Regions from separate parts of the Serratia sp. AR11 genome, predicted to be linked through region 1. Evidence: predicted binding sites of a transcription regulator. Region 1 holds the regulator's gene; each other region holds the start of a gene.
What was found. The regulator CRP, encoded in region 1, controls carbon source genes, mostly activating them, when cyclic AMP is high. The targets are predictions, from matches to a motif close to ATGTGANNNNNNTCACAT.
Positions count from the first base shown of each region.

Region 2: the regulator CRP is predicted to act here: its motif matches at 2,229-2,246, upstream of ACSOSI_RS03905 (PTS sugar transporter subunit IIB).
Region 3: the regulator CRP is predicted to act here: its motif matches at 3,671-3,688, upstream of glpT (glycerol-3-phosphate transporter).
Region 4: the regulator CRP is predicted to act here: its motif matches at 1,835-1,852, upstream of cdd (cytidine deaminase).

Region 1 covers NZ_CM150739.1:5,098,829-5,104,304, forward strand. The annotation lists gene ACSOSI_RS24130 (hydrolase) at 1-933, shown strand, start outside; gene ACSOSI_RS24135 (YheU family protein) at 930-1,163, shown strand; gene ACSOSI_RS24140 (phosphoribulokinase) at 1,315-2,184, shown strand; gene ACSOSI_RS24145 (OsmC family protein) at 2,224-2,631, opposite strand; gene crp (cAMP-activated global transcriptional regulator CRP) at 3,011-3,643, shown strand; gene ACSOSI_RS24155 (YccS/YhfK family putative transporter) at 3,698-5,476, shown strand, end outside.
Region 2 covers NZ_CM150739.1:840,208-845,683, forward strand. The annotation lists gene mutS (DNA mismatch repair protein MutS) at 1-1,605, opposite strand, end outside; gene ACSOSI_RS03905 (PTS sugar transporter subunit IIB) at 2,433-2,750, shown strand; gene chbC (PTS N,N'-diacetylchitobiose transporter subunit IIC) at 2,762-4,123, shown strand; gene ACSOSI_RS03915 (glycoside hydrolase family 1 protein) at 4,173-5,476, shown strand, end outside.
Region 3 covers NZ_CM150739.1:193,879-199,354, forward strand. The annotation lists gene ACSOSI_RS00885 (tyrosine-type DNA invertase) at 90-683, opposite strand; gene glpQ (glycerophosphodiester phosphodiesterase) at 922-2,001, opposite strand; gene glpT (glycerol-3-phosphate transporter) at 2,086-3,441, opposite strand; gene glpA (anaerobic glycerol-3-phosphate dehydrogenase subunit A) at 3,807-5,450, shown strand; gene glpB (glycerol-3-phosphate dehydrogenase subunit GlpB) at 5,440-5,476, shown strand, end outside.
Region 4 covers NZ_CM150739.1:1,688,941-1,694,416, reverse strand. The annotation lists gene ACSOSI_RS08105 (MFS transporter) at 1-536, shown strand, start outside; gene ACSOSI_RS08100 (CidA/LrgA family protein) at 673-1,080, shown strand; gene ACSOSI_RS08095 (CidB/LrgB family autolysis modulator) at 1,077-1,772, shown strand; gene cdd (cytidine deaminase) at 1,910-2,794, shown strand; gene ACSOSI_RS08085 (NAD-dependent malic enzyme) at 3,016-4,713, shown strand; gene sanA (outer membrane permeability protein SanA) at 4,881-5,476, shown strand, end outside.

The DNA of each region.
Region 1 (5,476 bases):
CAAACGCTGCTGCCACGGCTGGTGCGTCGCCGCGTGCAGTTGAAACCCCACTGGCAACGGCTGGAACTGCCCGACGGCGACTTTGTCGATCTCGCCTGGAGCGAAGATCCGGCTCAGGCCAGCGGCAAGCCGCGAGTGGTGCTGTTCCACGGCCTGGAAGGCAACTTCTACAGCCCCTATGCCCATGGCCAACTCAATGCCTGGCGTGAAAAGGGCTGGCTCGGGGTGGTAATGCATTTTCGCGGTTGCAGCGGTGTGCCGAACCGCAAGCAGCGTATCTACCATTCTGGTGAAACGGAAGATGCGCGCTTCTTCCTCCAGTGGCTGCGTGCTACCTACGGAGAAGCCCCCACCGCTGCCGTTGGCGTTTCGCTCGGCGGCAACATGCTGGCCTGTTATCTGGCACAACAGGGCGCCGACAGCCTGCTGCAGGCGGCGGTGGTGGTTTCTGCGCCACTGATGCTGGAACCCTGTTCGTGGCGGATGGACCAAGGCTTCTCGCGGGTCTATCAGCACTACCTGCTCGGGCAGTTGAAACAAAACGCCACCCGCAAACTGCTGCACTATCCTGATACGCTGCCGCTCAAACTGCCGCAGCTCAAGGCATTGCGTCGGATCCGCGACTTTGATGATGCCATTACCTCGCGCATCCATGGCTTTAGCGACGCCACCGATTATTACCGCCGTTGCAGCGCCCTGCCGTTGTTACCGTCGATCCAAACGCCGCTGTTGATCATCCATGCCAAGGACGATCCTTTTATGACCGACGAAGTGATCCCCGAAACCGCCACGCTGCCGCACAATATTGAATATCAATTGACCGAGTTTGGCGGTCACGTCGGTTTTGTCGGCGGCACATTGAAAAAACCCCATATGTGGCTGGAATACCGTATTCCATCCTGGCTTGCCCCTTACCTGGAAACAACCAAGTGATCATCCCCTGGAAAGAACTGGAAACCGAGACCCTCAATAGCCTGATCGAGTCCTTTGTGCTGCGCGAAGGTACCGACTACGGCGAGCATGAACGTTCGCTGGAACAGAAAGTGGAAGACGTGCGCCGCCAGCTGAAAAACGGCGAGGTGCTGCTGGTGTGGTCAGAACTGCATGAGACCATCAACATCATGCCGCGCGGGCAGTTCCGCGCCGGACAAGAAGAAATTTAGTGCTTATCGGTTCTATGACTGACGGAAAAAATCAGGTAACAATGAGGGATTGCAAACCAACGCGCAGTATTTTGCCCTAGGCGAAAGGGTGTCAAACAGACCAATAATGATATCTGACACCGGCGCATTAAACACGGAGTGACCCATCACCATGTCCGCCAAACATCCCGTTATCGCAGTGACCGGCTCCAGCGGTGCCGGCACCACCACCACCAGCGTGGCGTTCCGTAAAATCTTTCAGCAGTTGAACATCCGCGCCGCGGAGCTGGAAGGCGACAGTTTCCATCGCTATACCCGGCCGGAAATGGACGCGGCGATCCGCAAAGCGCGCGATCTTGGCCGTCATATCAGCTATTTCGGCCCCGAGGCCAACGACTTTGGCCTGCTGCAACAAAGCTTTAGCGAGTACGGCACCAACGGCACCGGCCGTTCACGCAAGTATCTGCACACCTACGATGAAGCGGTACCCTATAACCAGGTTCCCGGTACCTTTACCCCGTGGGAAGCCTTACCGGCACCGACCGACGTGCTGTTTTATGAAGGGCTGCACGGCGGCGTAGTGACCGAGCACAACGACGTGGCCAAGCATGTCGATTTGCTGGTCGGCGTGGTGCCTATCGTTAACCTGGAATGGATCCAAAAGTTAATCCGCGATACCGGCGAGCGCGGCCACTCTCGTGAAGCGGTGATGGATTCGGTGGTACGTTCGATGGAAGACTACATCAACTACATCACGCCGCAGTTTTCCCGCACCCATATCAACTTCCAGCGGGTGCCGACGGTAGATACCTCCAACCCGTTCGCCGCCAAGGCGATCCCCTCGCTGGACGAGAGCTTTGTGGTGATCCACTTCCGCGGCCTGGATCAGATCGATTTCCCTTATCTGCTGGCGATGCTGCAGGGTTCTTTTATCTCGCATATCAATACGCTGGTGGTGCCGGGCGGCAAAATGGGGCTGGCGATGGAGTTGATTATGGCGCCGCTGGTGCAGCAACTGCTGGAAGGCAAAAAAATCGAATAGCTTACCGGAGCGCGGCAACAAGCCGCGCTCCTTTATCCGTCAGGACACTGCGCGGATCTCAAAGCTGTGGGTCACGCTGGCAGCCTTGCTCAGCATCAATGACACCGAACAGTATTTCTCGGCGGAAAGATTCACCGCGCGCTCGACAATTTTGTCACTTAAATCTTTACCGGTGACGATGAAATGCAGGTTGATATGGGTAAACAGTCGTGGCGCCTCCTCACGCCGCTCGGAGGTTAATTTCACCTCGCAGTCGCGCACATCGTTACGTCCTTTTTGCAGGATCGACACCACATCTATCGCGCTGCAACCTCCCACCGACATCAGTACCATTTCCATTGGGCTGGGGGCTTTATCCCCGGCGTTGCCGTCCATCAGCACCTGATGGCCAGACGCGGATTCACCCAGAAACGTCAACCCTTCCACCCACTTAACTCTTGCCTGCATACTGGTCACTCCGGTTAATTTCTTAAAATCAGACTACGCTTTCGCATAGAAACTGGCAACGGAACCTGATGCTAATCATGCTGAAGCGAGACAACACAAGACACCCGCCTCACTCTGTGCTACAAACAGAGCCGCAATAAATCTTTCCGGGACACTGATTTCAGGGAAACTCCCAGGGAAAGGCTCCTTTACCGGTATGTTAACAGAATGTAGCTTGCAGCTCTCCCGGCAAGTTAATATGCTAGGGCGACAGCGTATATTTATGACACGCCTCAAAACCTGCTGACAGCCACCATTAAAAGAACGGCGACAGCACGTTTTACAGGGAACTCTGACCCCTGTGACACAAGGCAGCGATAACAACAGAGGATAACAGCGAATGGTTCTCGGCAAACCGCAAACAGACCCTACTCTCGAATGGTTCCTGTCTCATTGCCATATCCACAAATATCCATCCAAAAGTACGCTGATTCACCAAGGTGAAAAGGCTGAAACGCTTTACTACATCGTCAAAGGCTCCGTCGCGGTGCTGATTAAGGATGAAGAGGGTAAAGAGATGATCCTGTCCTACCTTAACCAGGGGGATTTCATCGGCGAGCTTGGATTATTTGAAGAAGGTCAGGAGCGTAGCGCCTGGGTTAGGGCGAAAACCGCCTGTGAAGTGGCTGAAATTTCCTATAAGAAATTCCGCCAGTTGATTCAGGTTAACCCGGACATCCTGATGCGCCTGTCAGCTCAGATGGCAAACCGTCTGCAGATCACATCTGAGAAAGTGGGTAACCTTGCTTTCCTGGACGTTACGGGCCGCATCGCGCAAACCCTGCTGAACCTGGCGAAACAGCCTGATGCCATGACCCACCCGGATGGTATGCAGATTAAAATTACCCGCCAGGAAATTGGCCAGATCGTCGGTTGCTCACGTGAAACCGTGGGTCGTATTCTGAAAATGCTGGAAGATCAAAACCTGATCTCCGCCCACGGCAAAACTATTGTCGTTTACGGCACGCGTTAATCACTGAAAAAACGGCGCGATGATTCGCGCCGTTTTTTTATGCCCCGAGTCATCATGTGGCGCCGACTGATCTACCACCCGGAAGTTAATTACGCACTGCGGCAAACGCTGGTGCTTTGCCTGCCGGTACTGTTTGGCTTGCTGATAGGCCAACTGCAATATGGCCTGCTATTTTCCCTGGTTCCCGCCTGCTGTAACATCGCCGGGCTGGACACGCCTCACAAACGTTTTTTCAAACGCCTGATCGTCGGCGGTTCACTGTTCGCACTCAGCAGTTTGTTACTGCAGCAAGCCCTGTTATGGCAGTTGCCGCTGCCGATACTGATGCTCGGCCTGGCGCTGCTGCTCGGCGTCAGCGGTGAAATCAGCCCGTTACACGCCCGTCTGCTGCCCGCTGCGCTGGTTGCCGCCATCTTCTCCCTCAGCATGGCCGGTTCAGTACCGCTTTGGCATGCGCCGCTGTTATATGTGGTCGGCACCGCCTGGTACGGGCTGTTCACCTGGTTCTGGTTCAAACTGTGGAAAGAGCAGCCGATGCGCGAGTCGCTCAATCAGCTCTATCTGGAGTTGGCGGACTACTTCGAGGCCAAATACTCACTGCTGACCCAGCATACCGATCCACAGACCGCGTTACCGCCGTTGTTGGTTCGTCAGCAAAAGGTGATGGATCTGATTACTCTGCTGTATCAGCAGCTAAACTTTCTGCCGCACGCCAGTAACCTCGAGCAAAAACGTCTGCAACGAACCTTTCAGGTCGCGCTGGATTTGCAGGAACACATCACCGTCAGCCTGCACCTGCCGGAAGAAGTACAAAAGCTGGTGGAACAGAGCCAGGCCGAAGCGATTATCCGCCGCAACGCACAGGTGATTGCCGGCCGGCTACGCACGGTGGCGCACGATATTCTCTATCACCAGCATTCGCAGCGCTTCAATATGGGCAATGAACTGGCAGCATTGGAAAAAGTAGCGGCACAGCACCCGGATAATCCGGTGGGTCAGTTCTGCTACTACCACTTCAGTCGCATCGCCCGTCTGCTGCGTACTCAGCATCCACTCTATCGGCGTGACCTGATGGCCAATCAAAACCGCCTGCCGTTTTGGCCGGCGCTGGTCAGTTATCTGTCGTTCAAATCCAATGCCCTGCGTAATGCGGCACGATTAGGCGTCACGCTGGCGGCAGGCAGCAGCCTGGGGATGATTTTCAACCTGCCGAAACCCTACTGGATCCTGCTCACCATCATGCTGGTGAGCCAGAACGGCTACAACGCCACCCGGGTGCGCATCCAACACCGTGCGCTCGGTACTTTGGCCGGGCTGGTGATCGCCGCCGGTCTGCTGCAATTACAACTGCCCGAGGCCGAAACCCTGAGCGTGATGCTGGTGATTACGCTGCTGGCCTATATGGTGTCACGTAAAAATTACGGATTGGCGGTGATTGGTTTTACGGTGACGGCGGTCTATACCCTGCAATTACTGGCGCTGAACGGCACGAATTTCCTGGTACCGCGTCTGATCGACACCCTGATTGGCTGCGTACTGGTGTTCGGCAGTACCATTTGGCTGTGGCCACAGTGGCAAAGCGGGCTGCTGCGCAAGAATGCCCATCAGGCGCTGGAGAACGATCAGCAGGCGTTACGTTTGTTGCTGGAAGAGCAAGAGCCGGATCCCACTGCACTGGCCTACGCACGCATGCAGGTCAATCAGGCGCACAACGCGTTATTCACCTCACTGAATCAGGCGATGCAGGAACCGGGGTTTGAATCGAACTATCTGGCGGATATGCGCCTGTGGGTGACGCACAGCCAGTTTATTGTCGAGCATCTGAATGCGATG
Region 2 (5,476 bases), 1.2 Mb from region 1:
CAGCAAGTCGAACAACTCTTCGTACAGACCCTTCTCGATCGCCAACGCTTTCCCTTTGGAAGTCAGAACCTTGTCTTCATACTCTTTCAATTCGGGAATGATGTAGCGTTCGGCATTTTTCAGCGTCTGACGGCGCACGTAGTGGATCGGTACCAGGTGGCTCTGCCCACGGCTGACTTGAATGTAATAACCATGCACGCCATTGAAGCCGACCTTCAAGGTATCCAGCCCCAACTTTTCACGCTCGCGGATCTCAAGACGGTCGAGGTAGTCGGTGGCTCCATCGGCCAGTGCACGCCATTCATCCAGCTCGCTATTGTAGCCGGGAGCGATAACGCCGCCGTCGCGTACCAATACCGGTGGGGCTTCGACCACTGCGCGTTCCAGCAAGTCTTGCAGTTCATCAAACTGACCGACCTGTGACAGTAGCTGTTGCACATACGGGGTTTCTACCCCTTTCAGTAACGCGTGGATATCCGGCAACTGTTGGAAAGCATGACGCATACGGGCCAGATCGCGTGGACGGGCACTGCGTAATGCCAGACGGGCCAATATGCGTTCCAGATCGCCTACCTGACGCAGCGAAGGTTGCAGGTCGCTATACAGATCCTGCAGGGAGCCGATCGCCTGCTGACGGTTATTCAATACTTTGATGTCACGGGTCGGCATATGCAGCCAGCGTTTAAGCATACGGCTACCCATTGCCGTCACGCTGCGGTCGAGGATGGCCGCCAGGGTATTTTCGCTGCCGCCGGACAGGTTTTGGCTCAGCTCAAGGTTACGCCGCGTGGCGGCATCCATGATAATGCCATCCTGCTGGCGCTCCATGGTGATGCCACGGATATGCGGTAATGAGGTGCGTTGAGTATCTTTAACATATTGCAGCAGACAACCGGCGGCGCGCAGTGCCTGATGGGCCTGTTCAACGCCGAAACCGGTCAGATCGCGGGTGCCGAACTGCAGATTCAGCTGTTGGCGCGCAGTCTCGGGTTCAAACTCCCACAGTGGGCGACGGCGCAGGCCATGGCGTTGTTCAATCAGCGACATCTGTTCAAAGGTTTCGGGGTAAAGCAGCTCGGCAGGATTGGTGCGCTGCAACTCTGCCGCCATGGTTTCGATATCTGCCGGTTCGGCCACGCGGAAACGACCTGAGCTGATGTCCAGCGTGGCGTAGCCAAAGCCGCGTGCGTCCTGCCAGATGGCCGCCAGCAGGTTGTCCTGACGTTCTTGCAGCAGGGCTTCGTCGGTGATGGTGCCTGGCGTAACGATGCGCACCACTTTGCGTTCTACCGGGCCTTTACTGGTGGCCGGATCGCCGATTTGTTCGCACAGGGCGACGGATTCACCAAGCTGCACCAGTTTGGCCAGATAGTTCTCGACCGCATGGTGAGGGACGCCGGCCATCGGAATGGGCTCGCCCGCTGAGGCACCGCGTTTGGTCAGCGAGATATCCAGCAGTTGGGAAGCGCGTTTGGCATCGTCATAGAACAGCTCGTAAAAGTCGCCCATGCGGTAGAACAGCAGGATCTCGGGGTGCTGTGCCTTGAGGCGCAGATACTGCTGCATCATTGGGGTGTGTGAATCGAGCTTATCGGTACTATTCATAAGATTACTGTTTCCAATCCATTGAATTTAAAGTTGGTTGTGATGTTGATTGTCATCATTAGGGTTCACGCCGCGGCACAAAAAAACCACTCGATAGAGCAGTGGTTGACGGCGGTAAGGATCAATAAGCCCTTAATACTGTCGCTATACTAGCCCAGCGGGCAATCGGCTGTCACAGGTAAAAATGGGAAGCTTTACGCAAAGTCGATTTGTAAGGCAGGGGAGAGCGTTGCACAGGTTAATCTTGGGGGATAAAGCGCTGCGTTGCAGATGTCATTAGTGGGCAATCAAAGCAATGTGTTACCCCAATCAGGCGATCTGTCCCGAAGAGTAACCCAGCCCTGTCTGAGCCTGACCTGCCAAACCAGCCCCAAAAATTTTTCCATTTACCTCTTCTTTTCCAACCCCCCGGATCGTCATATCTTGCTGAAGTGTTCTAATCAAGGGCGAACGATTTTATGCTCATCAATCGAACGATGGATGACCCCGCGCACAGAATTATCCATAAATACTCTGCATGTTTATAACTTACTGTTTATAATTGTTATTTGCTTATTTATGACGAATTAATTCAGTAATTAAAGGTTATTTGCGAGACAGATCACACTATTTTTTTATGTGAAATGTGAAGAGGGTCAATCAGGAAGGTCAAGCAGAGACGGTTCTTACTGGTGATGGCTTACCGTTCCGCTTCACTGCCTCCGTATACTGTCTGCAACCAGGGCAAAGTAACGGAAATTTTCATAAGGAATGTGCGTGAGGCAATGGCTATTGCATCTGGCAAACAAATGACACGGGGCTTTTTTGATTATCTTGAGGGATTGGGTATGGAAAAGAAAAAAATCTATCTGTTTTGTTCTGCTGGTATGTCGACTTCCCTGCTGGTTTCAAAAATGAAAGCACAGGCCGAGAAGTACGAAGTGCCGGTGATCATTGCCGCCTATCCTGAGGCGTTGGCCGCAGAAAAGGGTGCCGAGGCGGATTTGATTCTGCTTGGGCCACAGATTGCCTACACGCTCGCCGAAGTGCAAAAGCAGTTACCCAACAAGCCCGTTGAAGTGATCGACTCTGCCTTATACGGCAAGCTCGATGGCCTGGGCGTGTTGAAGGCCGCAGTCGCCACCATAAAAAAAGCTAACCAATAAAGGGGTCTGCCGTGAATACGTTAATTGCCTCGTTGGAAAAGGTCATTCTGCCCTTTGCCGTGAAAATTGGTAAACAGCCCCATGTTAATGCCATCAAAAACGGGTTCATTCGCTTGATGCCACTGACGTTGACCGGGGCGATGTTCGTGCTGATCAACAACGTGTTTCTTAGCTTCGGCGAAGGCTCGTTCTTCTTTTCAATGGGGGTGCGGCTGGATGCGTCTACCATTGAGACGTTGAATGGCCTGAAGGCCATCGGTGGCAGCGTTTATAACGGCACCCTGGGGATTATGTCCCTGATGACGCCCTTTTTTATCAGTATGGCTTTAGCTGAAGAGCGCAAAGTCGACCCGTTGGCCGCAGCGCTGCTGGCGGTTGCCGCCTTTATGACCGTGACCCCGTTTAGCGTCGGTGAGGCTTATGCCGTAGGCGCTAACTGGCTGGGTGGTGCCAACATCATTTCCGGTATGGTGATCGGCCTGGTGGTGGCAGAGATGTTTACCTTTGTGGTGCGCCGCAATTGGGTGATCAGCCTGCCGGACAGCGTACCTTCTTCAGTGTCACGCTCGTTCTCGGCCTTGATCCCCGGCTTTCTTATCCTGTCGATCATGGGCGTACTGGCCTATTGTCTGACGCTGTGGGGCACCAACTTCCACCAAATCATCATGGACAGCATCTCGGCACCGCTGGCAAAAATGGGCAGCGTAGTGGGCTGGGTGTATGTGATGTTCTCCTCTCTGCTGTGGTTCTTCGGGGTACATGGTTCAATGGCGCTGGCCGCACTGGACAGCGGTATCATGACGCCATTCGCACTGGAGAACGTCGAGCTGTACAACAAGTACGGTTCCGTCGAAGCCGCGGTGGCTGCGGGTAAAGAGTTCCACATGTGGGCGAAGCCGTTCGTTGACTCCTACATCTATCTGGGCGGGACGGGTTCGACACTGGGGCTGATTATTGCCATCTTTATCGCTTCACGCCGTGAAGATTATCGTCAGGTCGCCAAGCTGGCGACGCCGTCGGGCATCTTCCAGATCAACGAACCCATCCTGTTCGGTCTGCCGGTGATTATGAACCCGGTGATGTTTATTCCGTTTATTCTGGTTCAGCCGGTACTGACGATTATTACCACGGTGGCTTATTACACCGGGCTGATCCCGCCAATCACCAATATTGCGCCATGGACCATGCCGGTGGGGCTGGGGGCGTTCTTCAACACCAACGGCAGTATCGTGGCCATGTTGCTGAGCTTCTTCAACCTGGGCGTCGCGACCTTGATTTACCTGCCGTTTGTGATGATCTCCAACAAGGCGCAGAGCCAGATTGATCAGGCAACGGAAAGCGAAGAAGACATCGCCAAAGCGTTGAAATTCTAACTGCAGTCTGGGGCAGCAATCCGCTGCCCCGGTTTTAGAGGGGCTTCTGATGAAATATCAATTTGCTGACGATTTCTGGTGGGGAAGCGCCACCTCGGCACCCCAGTCGGAAGGGGCTGCCGCACGGGATGGCAAAAGCCAGAACATCTTCGACTACTGGTATGAGATTGCACCAGAACGTTTTCATCATCAGGTCGGCCCGTCCGAGACCTCCACGTTTTATGACAACTTCCAGCAAGATATCCTGCTGTTAAAAAACCTTGGGCATAATAGCTTCAGAACCTCTATCTCCTGGTCGCGGTTGATCCCGGATGGGGATGGCGAAGTGAATCCGAAAGCGGTGGCTTTCTATAATGCGCTGATCGACAGCCTGTTAGCCCAGGGCATCACGCCATTTATCAATCTTTACCATTTCGATATGCCGCTGTGTATGCAGCAACAGGGGGGCTGGGAAAGCCGGGCGGTGGTTGATGCCTACGCGCGTTATGCCAAAACCTGCTTCAGCCTGTTCGGCGACAGAGTCAGCCATTGGTTCACCTTTAATGAGCCGATTGTCCCGGTCGAAGCCGGGTATCTGAACGACCTGCATTATCCTTGTGTCATTGATTTCAAAAGGGCAATTACAGTGGCTTACCACAGCGTGTTGGCCCATGCCAAAGCGGTGAGTGAGTTCAGGGCGCTGGGGAACCAGGGTGCTATCGGCATTATTTTGAACCTGAGCCCGACCTATCCTCGTTCGGACAGCCAGGAAGATGGCGTGGCGGCTCACTATGCGGATCTGTTGCTGAATAAAAGCTTCCTCGATCCGGTGACCAAAGGGCGTTATCCGGACGATTTGGTGAATTTACTGCGGGCCAATGATTTGTTGCCGCAGACAGCAGCGGAAGACGCGCAGCTGATTGCCGATGGGGTGGTGGATATTCTGGGCGTGAATTACTACCAACCGCGCAGGGTCAAAGCAAAAGAAGGTTATCAGGCCAGCGACTCGGTAACGATGCCGGAAGACCTGTTCAGCTATTACGCCATGCCGGGCCGCAAGATTAACCCGCACCGCGGCTGGGAAATCTATGAAAAAGGCCTGTATGACATCCTGATGGATCTGAAGGAAAACTACGGCAACATTCCCTGCTATATTTCAGAAAACGGTATGGGCGTGGAGGGCGAAGAGGCCTTCATCGGTGCCAGTGGGCGGGTAGAGGACGATTATCGAATCGACTTTATTCGTGACCATCTGAAATGGTTGCATCAGGCGTTGTCCGAGGGCTCCAACTGTAAGGGCTACCATCTATGGACCTTTATTGACTGCTGGTCCTGGCTCAATGCCTACAAGAATCGCTACGGGTTGGTCCGGCT
Region 3 (5,476 bases), 590 kb from region 1:
TAATGTGATGTTTATTCTGGGGATGAAAAAAATACGGCGGCGGTATTGACTTCTTTTCGGGTAATTCTTAGTTTATGTGTCAGTTTGGCTCAAAGTGTTACATTTTTTTGGCTTTTTTCCTCCCATAAGTACCTGAATCTCCCGGCATTGGCGGCGGTGTACAACACCGTGTGTTGAATGTTGCGATGCCCCAGATAATCCTGAATCACCCGCGTATCCGCGCCGTTATCCGCCAGCGCATAGCCACAGGCATGACGCAGCATGTGCGGGTGCGCCTCGACCTCCAGCCCGGCCCGCCGGCCATACTCACGCAGCATACGAAAGATACGCTGGCGCGACAGGCGATAGCCCTTTTGTGACAGAAACAGCCAGTCCTGGTCGTCCAGGTTGCGGCAGAATTGGCGTTTTTCCAGCCAGCGCTGCAACAGGTGTTTCTCGGTGGTTTCCAGCGGGTGGGTGGTGGACAGGCCGTTTTTGAGGCGGCTGATGTAAAGGCAACCGTCGTCCATATCGAGGTCGGCGAGGCGCAAGCCGGTGAGTTCGCTGACGCGACAGCCATGAATGAAACCCATCCAGATCAGGCAGGTGTCACGCTCGGGCGCCCGGCCGGCGGCGGCTTGCAGCAGCAGACGCCCGACTTCACCCCGGGTGAGGTGCTTGCGGTGCTGTTGTGATTTGATCACGGTATTCTCCTCGAAAAGAAACGGCCGGCGGGTGCCGACCGTTGTCTGTCACAGACAGAGTGGGGGGGAGTATAGCCTAACGCGGTGTATCGGCAGTCAGGGGACGAATAAAGATGAGGAGCAGGAGAATAAGCCGATCACCCGTCTGCTAATGCCAGCGGAAGTTAAGCTTGATGGAATAACCTCCGGGCTGTTGCTCATCTTTTTCGTATTGCGCCAGGCGGCACCCTTTATCTGATTACTTGTGCTGGCCCTGCTTTTGCAGGAATTGCACGCCCTTGTCAGGGAAGTCGGTGAACACGCCGTCAACGCCCGCCTGGTTGTAAATCACGTCATACAGTTGATTCACGTTGGTCACGTAGTCCGGCAGCGCATCCGCACGGATGGTGAAGGGGTGCACCGCCAGCTTGTTGGCATGGGCTTCTTTCACCATGTCGGTCAGCACTACCTTGCCCGGCTTGGATTTCTCCGCCACCACCAGCATGTGGTAGTCCGGCCCGATGCCGTCGGCATACTGGGCAATCTGCTTCATCGCGCCCGGCTTGAACATCCAGTCATAGTCATATTCCACCCACTTGCCGTCGGCCTTCTGCTCATAGGTTTCCTGCCATTTGTTGTAGGCGATTAGTTGGATCAGCTTCAGATCCATGCCCATCTTCGGTTCCAGCTCGGTTTTAATGCGTTTCAGCTCGTTGGCGTCGAAGCATTGCAGATAAACGTTGTCACCCTTGCCGGTATAACCGTACTGCTTCAGCACCGCCAGCACTTTGCTGGAAATATCCTTGCCTTCCTGCTTGTGGAACCATGGCGCTTTGATTTCCGGATAAATACCGATGTTCTTGCCGGTTGAATGGTTCAGGCCCTGCACAAACTCGATCTCTTCCTGGAAGGTATGGACGCGGAAATCGGATTTGCCCATCGGGAAACGACCAGGGTAACCCTGCACTTTTTTACCGTTCTCAATCTCGAAGCCTTCGGTGAACTTCAACGATTTAATTTCCAGCAGGGTAAAGTCGATGGCGTAATAGCGGCCGTCTTTACGTGCGCGGTCCGGGAAACGTTCGGCGACGTCGGTGACGCGGTCGAGGTAGTGGTCATGCAACACCACCAGCTCGTTGTCCTTGGTCATCACCAGATCCTGCTCGAGGAAGTCTGCACCCTGCGCGTAGGCCATGGCCTTCGCCGGCAGCGTGTGTTCCGGCAGATAGCCGCTGGCGCCACGGTGGGCGATCACCACCTTGTCGGCAGCCTGTGCGGCGCTGACCATTGAGGTGGCCAGGATAATCCCTGTCAGCAGGGCTTTGACTTGAGTCCGCATTCTGTTGTTCTCCATATTGTAGGGGCAGGGGGTAATAAAAAGGCCGCGGTGCGGCCTTTAAATAATGCGAAAGTGGTATGACGCTTAACCGCGTTTGTTGGCAGCGATTTCCGCGTGGTGTTTTTTCTCACTCAGCATGGTCAGTAACAGCAGAACTACTGCACCGACGCTACCGCCGATCATCACCATAAAGCCGCCGTCCCAACCGAAGTAGTCAACGGTGTAGCCGACGATGGCGCTGGCTGCGACAGAGCCGCCCAGATAACCGAACAGACCGGTGAAGCCCGCCGCGGTACCGGCCGCTTTCTTCGGCGCCAGTTCCAGTGCGTGCAGACCGATCAGCATCACCGGCCCGTAAATCAGGAAGCCGATGGTGATCATGCAGGCCATATCGATGCCAGGGTTACCGACCGGGTTGAGCCAGTAAACTACGGTGGCGATGGTGACCAGGGTCATGAAGAACACGCCGGTGGCGCCACGGTTGCCCTTGAACACCTTGTCCGACATCCAGCCGCACAGCAGGGTGCCCGGAATACCGGCATATTCGTACAGGAAATAGGCCCAGGAAGACTTATCCAGCGTGAAGTGTTTCACTTCTTTCAGGTAGGTCGGTGACCAGTCCAGGATGCCGTAACGCAGCAGGTAAACGAACACGTTGGCCACGGCGATGTACCACAGCAGCTTGTTCGGCAGGATGTACTGCATGAAGATTTGCTTGGCAGTCAGCTCTTCTTCCGCTTTCTCGCTGTAGTCGTCCGGATAATCGTTTTTGTATTCTTCGATCGGCGGCAGGCCACAGGATTGCGGAGTATCACGCATCAGGGCAAAGGCGATCAGAGCCACCAGGATGGCGCCGAAGGCCGGCATATACAGCGCTGCATGCCAGTCGTTGAACCAGGCCATGCCCAGCAGGAACAGCAGTGGCGGCAGACCGCCACCCACGTTATGGGCACAGTTCCAGACCGAAACGATGCTGCCGCGCTCTTTCTGCGACCACCAGTGCACCATGGTACGGCCACATGGCGGCCAGCCCATTCCCTGGAACCAACCGCACAGGAACAGCAGCACGAACATGACCGCGATGCTCGAAGTCGCCCATGGCACGAAGCCCATGAACAGCATCACCGCGGCAGCCAGGATCAGGCCGGCGGGCAGGAACACGCGCGGGTTGGAGCGGTCAGAAACCGACCCCATGATGAATTTGGAAAAACCGTAGGCGATGGAAATACCGGACAGCGCGAAACCGAGGTCACCGCGGCTGAAGCCCTGGTCGATCAGGTAAGGCATGGCCAGGGTGAAGTTCTTGCGCACCAGGTAGTAGGCGGCATAACCGAAGAAAATCCCCATAAAAATCTGCCAGCGCAATTTACGGTACAGCGGGTCGACTTTGTCGACCGGCACACGGGAAATGTGTGCTGCCGGCTTAAAAATACTCAACATGAGCGCCTCCGATGGCTTTATCTAGTTATCACATCAATATGACCTTTTACGTTCATTTGATGATTGAGCGGATATCGAATGTGGTGTTTTTTTGTTCCATAACGAGCGTCATCCTAGTCAAAACAGCCTGGTGTCGCTGTGATGGATGGCGCAATTGTTACACTTTTATGAAACACCGGCGGATTTTGAGCGATTCGTTAACGTTATGAAATAGAAAAACGCCTAAAAATCGTGATTATGATCACATTCATGGTTTTTTGTGGACATTTGGTTTTCGTTTTGAGTTCGTTATTGTTCCTTATCAAACAAAGACCCCAATGACTGTGGCTCAATAGGCTAATAATCACGGATCCTGAGAGAGCCTCATGAGCAGCCATTCACCGGATAACGAAACGGATGTGATCATTATTGGCGGCGGCGCGACCGGTGCGGGCATTGCTCGTGACTGCGCGCGTCGTGGCCTGCGTTGCATACTGCTGGAGCGTCACGATATTGCCACCGGTGCCACTGGCCGTAACCACGGGCTGCTGCACAGTGGAGCACGCTATGCGGTGACCGACGGTGAGTCGGCGCGTGAATGCATAGAAGAAAACCAAATCCTCAAGCGTATTGCGCACCACTGCATCGAACGTACCGATGGGCTGTTTATTACGCTGCCGCAGGATTCGCTGGACTATCAACAACAGTTTATTGCCTCCTGCCACAGCGCCGGTATCAACGCCGAAGCGATCGACCCACAGCTGGCGCTGCGTCTGGAGCCGGCGGCCAACCCGGCTCTGATCGGTGCGGTTCGCGTGCCGGACGGCACTGTCGATCCTTTCCGTCTCACTGCCGCCAATATGCTAGACGCCCGTGAGCACGGTGCGCAGATCCTCACCTATCATCAGGTGGTCGGTTTGCTTCGCTCGGGTGATCGCGTTACCGGGGTGCGCGTTTTCGACCATCAATCTGCACAGCGCTACGATATTCATGCCGAAGTGGTGGTCAATGCCGCGGGCATCTGGGGCCAGCAGATAGCGGAATATGCCGATCTGCGCATTCGCATGTTCCCGGCCAAGGGCGCTTTGCTGATCCTCGGCCACCGCATCAACAACATGGTGATCAACCGCTGCCGCAAACCGGCGGACGCCGACATTTTGGTGCCGGGCGACACCATCTCGGTGATTGGCACCACCTCCACCCATATTGACTATGACCAGATCGACAACATGCTGGTGACGCCGCAGGAAGTGGACATTCTGATCCGCGAGGGGGCGCTGCTGGCACCGGAGCTGGCGCAGACGCGTATTCTGCGCGCCTATGCCGGTGTGCGCCCATTGGTAGCCAGTGACGACGACCCCAGCGGCCGCAACGTCAGCCGCGGCATCGTGCTGCTCGATCACGCCAGCCGCGACGGCCTGGAAGGCTTTATCACCATTACCGGCGGCAAGCTGATGACCTACCGGCTGATGGCGCAGTGGGCGACCGATAAAGTGTGCGAAAAGCTCGGAATCGACAGCCCCTGTACCACCGCGCAGGAAGCCTTGCCCGGTTCGCGGCAGTCGGCGGAGGAAACGGTGCGCAGCGTGGTTTCCCTGCCTGCCAGCATTCGCGGTTCGGCGGTTTATCGCCACGGCGACAGGGCCAGTCAGGTACCGGCCGGCGATCGGCTGGATAACAGCCTGGTGTGCGAATGCGAAGCGGTGACCGCCGGTGAAGTGCGCTATGCGGTAAATTCCCTCACCGTTAATAACCTGGTCGATCTGCGCCGCCGCACCCGCGTCGGCATGGGCACCTGCCAGGGGGAGCTTTGCGCCTGCCGTGCCGCCGGGCTGTTGACGCGTTTTAACGTCACCACCCCGCAGCAGTCTATCGATCAGCTATCGCATTTCCTTAACGAGCGTTGGAAAGGGGTAAGACCGATCGCCTGGGGCGATGCGCTACGTGAAAGTGAGTTTACCAGCTGGGTTTATCAGGGATTGTGCGGGCTCGATGCCCGGAAGGAACAGGAGGCCGATGATGCGATTTGACGTAGTGGTGATTGGCGGTGGCCTGG
Region 4 (5,476 bases), 2.1 Mb from region 1:
GCCAGTTCACCGGCTATTTATCGCAATACCTGATTCTGGTTTCCAACGCCGAGTTTGCCTATCAGGTCATTGGGGCGGTGATGATCGTTAATGCCTGCATCGTCATCGCGCTGCAGTATTTACTGAGCCGGGGTATGCGGCAGGAAAACATGCTGCGCTGGCTGGCGCTGGGCACCGTGTTTTTCATTCTGGGGCTGATCGGTTTTAGCCTGGCCGGGCAATCACTCTGGTTGTGGGCCATAGCTATGGCGATATTTACCCTGGGGGAAATTATCGTGATCCCGGTGGAGTATATGTTTATCGACTTTATCGCCCCACAGCATCTGAAAGGCAGTTACTACGGTGTGCAAAACCTCAGCGCTCTGGGCGGTGCCATCAACCCGGTGCTGTGCGGTTTTATCCTCAGCTATGCCGCACCGCAAATGATGTTTGTGATGCTGATTGCTGCCGCATTGTTCAGCCTGCTATTCTTTTTCCTCGGCCATCGCCTGGCACAAAAGCAGCAATACCGCGCAGGCATCATCAGTACTAAATAAAGGCGCACCGGGCTTAACTACGGCTGTCAACCTGCCTGACAGGCATGGCAGCCATAGAGAGAATTCATGGTGTGATTTGTGGCGGAGGTCACAGTTTAATTGTATGATGAATGCATCGGTTAAACGGGATTAAGTTATGGCCAAGCTATTCACTCTGTGCTGGAAATACCTGAGGGCAATTGTCCTTATCTACCTTTGCTTATTCGCTGGCAATGCAATCGCGGCGCTGCTGCCGATCGCCATTCCCGGCAGCATTATCGGCATGCTGCTGCTGTTCGCCCTGCTCTCCACGCAAATTATGCCGGCCAGGTGGGTTAAACCCGGCTGTCATCTGCTGATCCGCTATATGGTGCTATTGTTTGTGCCCATCGGCGTTGGCGTAATGAAATACTATGACCAGATCCTTGATCACCTCGGCCCGCTGGTGGTTTCCTGCATTATCAGCACCCTGATGGTGCTGGTAGTGGTGGGCTACACCTCGCATTATTTCCACCGGGAACGTCGCATCGTCGGCAAACCGGATGCCGCGGAAGGTGAAAAATGATCCATGAAATCTGGTGGTCATTGCCGTTAACGCTGGCAGTCTACTTTGCCGCACGCAAGCTGGCGCAGTGGTTGAACATGCCGCTGCTGAACCCGCTGCTGGTATCAATGGCGGTGATCATTCCCCTGCTGTTACTGACCGGCATCCCATATGAACGCTATTTTCAGGGCAGCAAAATCCTCAATGACTTATTGCAGCCCGCCGTCGTCGCGCTGGCCTACCCGCTGTATGAACAGCTGCACCAGATCCGCGCCCGTTGGAAATCCATTATCGCCGTCTGCTTTATCGGCAGTATGACGGCCATGATCAGCGGCGGTGCCATCGCTTTATTGATGGGGGCGACTCCGGAAATTGCCGCTTCCATCATGCCCAAATCGGTTACGACCCCTATCGCCATGGCAGTGGCGGAATCGCTCGGCGGCATCCCGGCAATCAGCGCCGTCTGCGTAATCTTCGTCGGTATTCTCGGCGCAGTATTCGGGCATACATTATTTAAACTATTGAAAATCACCACTCGCTCGGCGAGGGGTTTGGCCATGGGTACCGCATCTCATGCACTGGGCACGGCTCGTTGCGCGGAAATGGACTATCAGGAAGGGGCATTTGGCTCTTTGGCGTTGGTGATCTGCGGGATCATTACCTCGCTGCTGGCCCCCTTCCTGTTCCCGGTACTGTTACATATGTTCAGTTAAAACGGTTAAAACTTGCGAGACATCTCGCAATTATGCTTTTCATTGCATTGATTTCATCAATAAAGAGATTTGCATCACACTTTATTCACGCAAGGCTGCCTAGAATGTTATCCCGTTAACCTGTAGAGAGAGTTTCTATGCACCCGCGTTTTCAAACCGCTTTTGGCGAACTGCCCGCCACCTTGCAATCCGCCCTGCAGTCTTATATTGATGCGCCTGATTTCCCGGCCATGCTCAAGGCGGAACAAGTGGACGCGATCAAGCAGCGCTGCGGGCTGGATGATGATGCTCTGGCATTCGCTCTGCTGCCACTGGCGGCGGCCTGCTCGTTAGCGCCAATCTCACAATTTTATGTCGGTGCCATTGCCCGTGGGCAGAGCGGCAATCTGTATTTTGGTGCCAATATGGAATTCAGCGGCGCTCCGATGCAACAAACCATTCATGCGGAACAGTGTGCGGTGACCCACGCCTGGCTGCGCGGTGAACCCGCCCTGGCCTCCATCACCGTTAACTACACGCCTTGCGGCCACTGCCGTCAGTTTATGAACGAACTGAACAGCGGAGTCAGCCTTAAAATTCGTCTGCCCGGCCGTGAACCGGCAACGCTTGGCGATTACCTGCCGGACTCCTTCGGCCCGAAAGACCTGGATATCACCACGCTGCTGATGGACCAGGTCGATCATGGTTTCCAACTGGCGCTGACTGACGAACTGGAAAAAGCAGCGCTGGACGCTGCCAATCAGAGCCACGCGCCCTACAGCAACGCCCACAGCGGCGTCGCACTGGAGGCTGAAGACGGCACAATCTACACTGGCCGTTATGCGGAAAACGCCGCCTTCAACCCAAGTCTGCCGCCCCTGCAGGCCGCGCTGATTCTGATGAATGTTTCCGGCGACGACTGTCAAAAGGTGAAGCGCGCCGTGCTGGCTGAGCCAGAAAGTGCCATCCTCACCCAATGGGATGCTACCCGTGCCACGCTGGCTGCCCTGGGCTGCCAAAATGTCAGCCGCATTACTTTCTGATCCTGACTCTGGCGGTGCCGCCCGGCACCGCTGTTAACAGCCCCGCCAGCCAAATACAATGCCATTCACGTCTTAAAACACTTTCTTTAGTTAAATTAGGATTTGATCGTCGATAATTACGCCAATTTACCTCATGATCCGATAACAATTGCTGTACATATTTCGCCGATCTTTTAGGATCACCCTTATAAAGTTATCCGATACGTTGAAGAGCAAAAGTCATGGAACTTGAATACGAAAGCAAACGCCCTCTCTACATCCCTTATGCCGGCCCGATCCTGTTGGAATTCCCACTGCTGAATAAAGGCAGTGCCTTCACCGAAGAAGAGCGCAACCATTTCAACCTGCAAGGCTTGTTGCCCGACGCGGTGGAAACCATTGAAGAACAGGCTGAGCGCGCCTATCGCCAATATCAGGATTTCAAAAACGACAGCGATAAGCACATTTACCTGCGCAACATTCAGGACACCAACGAAACCCTGTTCTACCGCCTGCTGGACTCCCACCTGAGCGAAATGATGCCGATCATCTACACGCCAACGGTGGGTGAAGCCTGCGAGCATTTCTCCGATATTTACCGCCGGGCGCGCGGGTTGTTTATTTCCTACCCGAACCGCGATCGCATTGACGACATGCTGCAAAACGCCACCAAACAAAACGTCAAAGTGATTGTCGTCACCGACGGCGAACGTATTCTCGGCCTGGGCGACCAGGGCATTGGCGGCATGGGCATTCCTATCGGGAAACTGTCGCTGTACACCGCCTGCGGTGGTATCAGCCCGGCCTATACCCTGCCGGTAGTGCTGGACGTGGGTACCAACAACCCACAGCGCCTGAACGATCCGCTGTATATGGGCTGGCGTCATCCGCGCATTTCCGGTGATGAATACCACGCTTTCGTTGAAGAGTTTATTCAGGCGGTGAAACGCCGCTGGCCGAACGTGCTGTTGCAGTTCGAAGATTTCGCTCAGAACAACGCGACTCCGCTGCTGAACCGCTATCGTGACGAAATCTGCTGCTTTAACGACGATATTCAGGGTACCGCAGCGGTTACGCTGGGTAGCCTGATTGCCGCCAGCCGCGCTGCGGGCAGCCAATTGCGTGACCAAACCGTGACCTTCCTGGGTGCCGGTTCCGCCGGCTGCGGCATTGCCGAGCAAATTATCGCCCAGATGAAATCCGAAGGTCTGAGCGAAGACGAAGCGCGCGCCCGCGTGTTCATGGTTGACCGTTTTGGTCTGCTGACCGACAAACTGCCTAACCTGCTCGATTTCCAAAGCAAGCTGGTGCAAAAAAACGAAAACCTGACCGCATGGCAGACCCAAAGCGATGCCATCTCGCTGTTGGACGTAGTGCGTAACGCCAAGCCCACCATTTTGATCGGCGTTTCCGGCCAGCCGGGTCTATTCACCGAAGAACTGATCCGCGAAATGCACAAGCATTGCCCGCGGCCGATCGTAATGCCGCTGTCCAACCCGACTTCACGCGTGGAAGCCCGTCCGGAAGACATCATCAACTGGACCGAAGGCGCTGCGCTGGTCGCCACCGGCAGCCCGTTTGCACCGGTACACTATAAAGAGCAACAGATCCCGATTGCCCAATGCAACAACTCCTATATCTTCCCGGGGATTGGTCTGGGAGTGTTGGCCTCTGGCGCGACCCGTGTAACGGACGCGATGCTGATGGCCGCCAGCCGGGCACTGGCCGAGTGTTCGCCGCTGGCCACCGACGGGCATGGCGCACTGTTACCGGATATTGACGATATTCAGGGCGTGTCAAAATGCATCGCGATGGAAGTGGGTAAAGCGGCTCAACTGCAGGGAATGGCGGTAGTCACTTCTGAAGAAGCGCTGTCGAAAGCCATCGAACACAACTTCTGGCGACCGCAATACCGCAGCTACAAGCGCACTTCATTCTGATTTGCACAAGCAAGATGATAAAGTCCGGCTCGCCGGACTTTTTTATGGCCGAAACGCCTAAAAATGCGGCGCAATGCGTGCCAGAAGGGGGACAAGCTTGCTTCAAGTAGTCAGGTAAAGTAGCCTTGAACCATCTTTTTTGGCCACGGTGCGCGTAAGGCAATAACATGTGGAAACGCCTGATAATCGGCTTGTTTGTCATCGCTGCATTGCTGATGCTCTCGGCTATCGCGCTCGATCGTTGGATCAGCTGGAAAACGGCACCTTTCGTCTATGACGAACTGCAAGGGCTGCCCCATCGCCAGGTCGGCGTAGTACTGGGTACCGCCAAATATTACCGTACCGGCGTGATCAACCAATATTACCGCTACCGCATTCAGGGGGCGATCAACGCCTACAACAGCGGCAAAGTTAAATACCTGCTACTGAGCGGTGACAATGCCCAGCAAAGCTACAACGAACCCATGACCATGCGCCGCGATTTAATCGCCGCCGGCGTGGCGCCCAGCGATATCGTGCTGGATTACGCCGGGTTCCGCACCCTGGATTCGATCGTACGTACCCGCAAGGTGTTCGACACCAACGACTTTATCATCATCACCCAACGCTTCCACTGTGAACGTGCGCTGTTTATCGCGCTGCATATGGGGATCCAGGCGCAGTGCTACGCGGTACCTTCACCAAAAGATATGATGACAGTGCGTGTGCGCGAGATCTTCGCCCGCCTTGGCGCGCTGACCGATTTGTACATCCTCAAACGTGA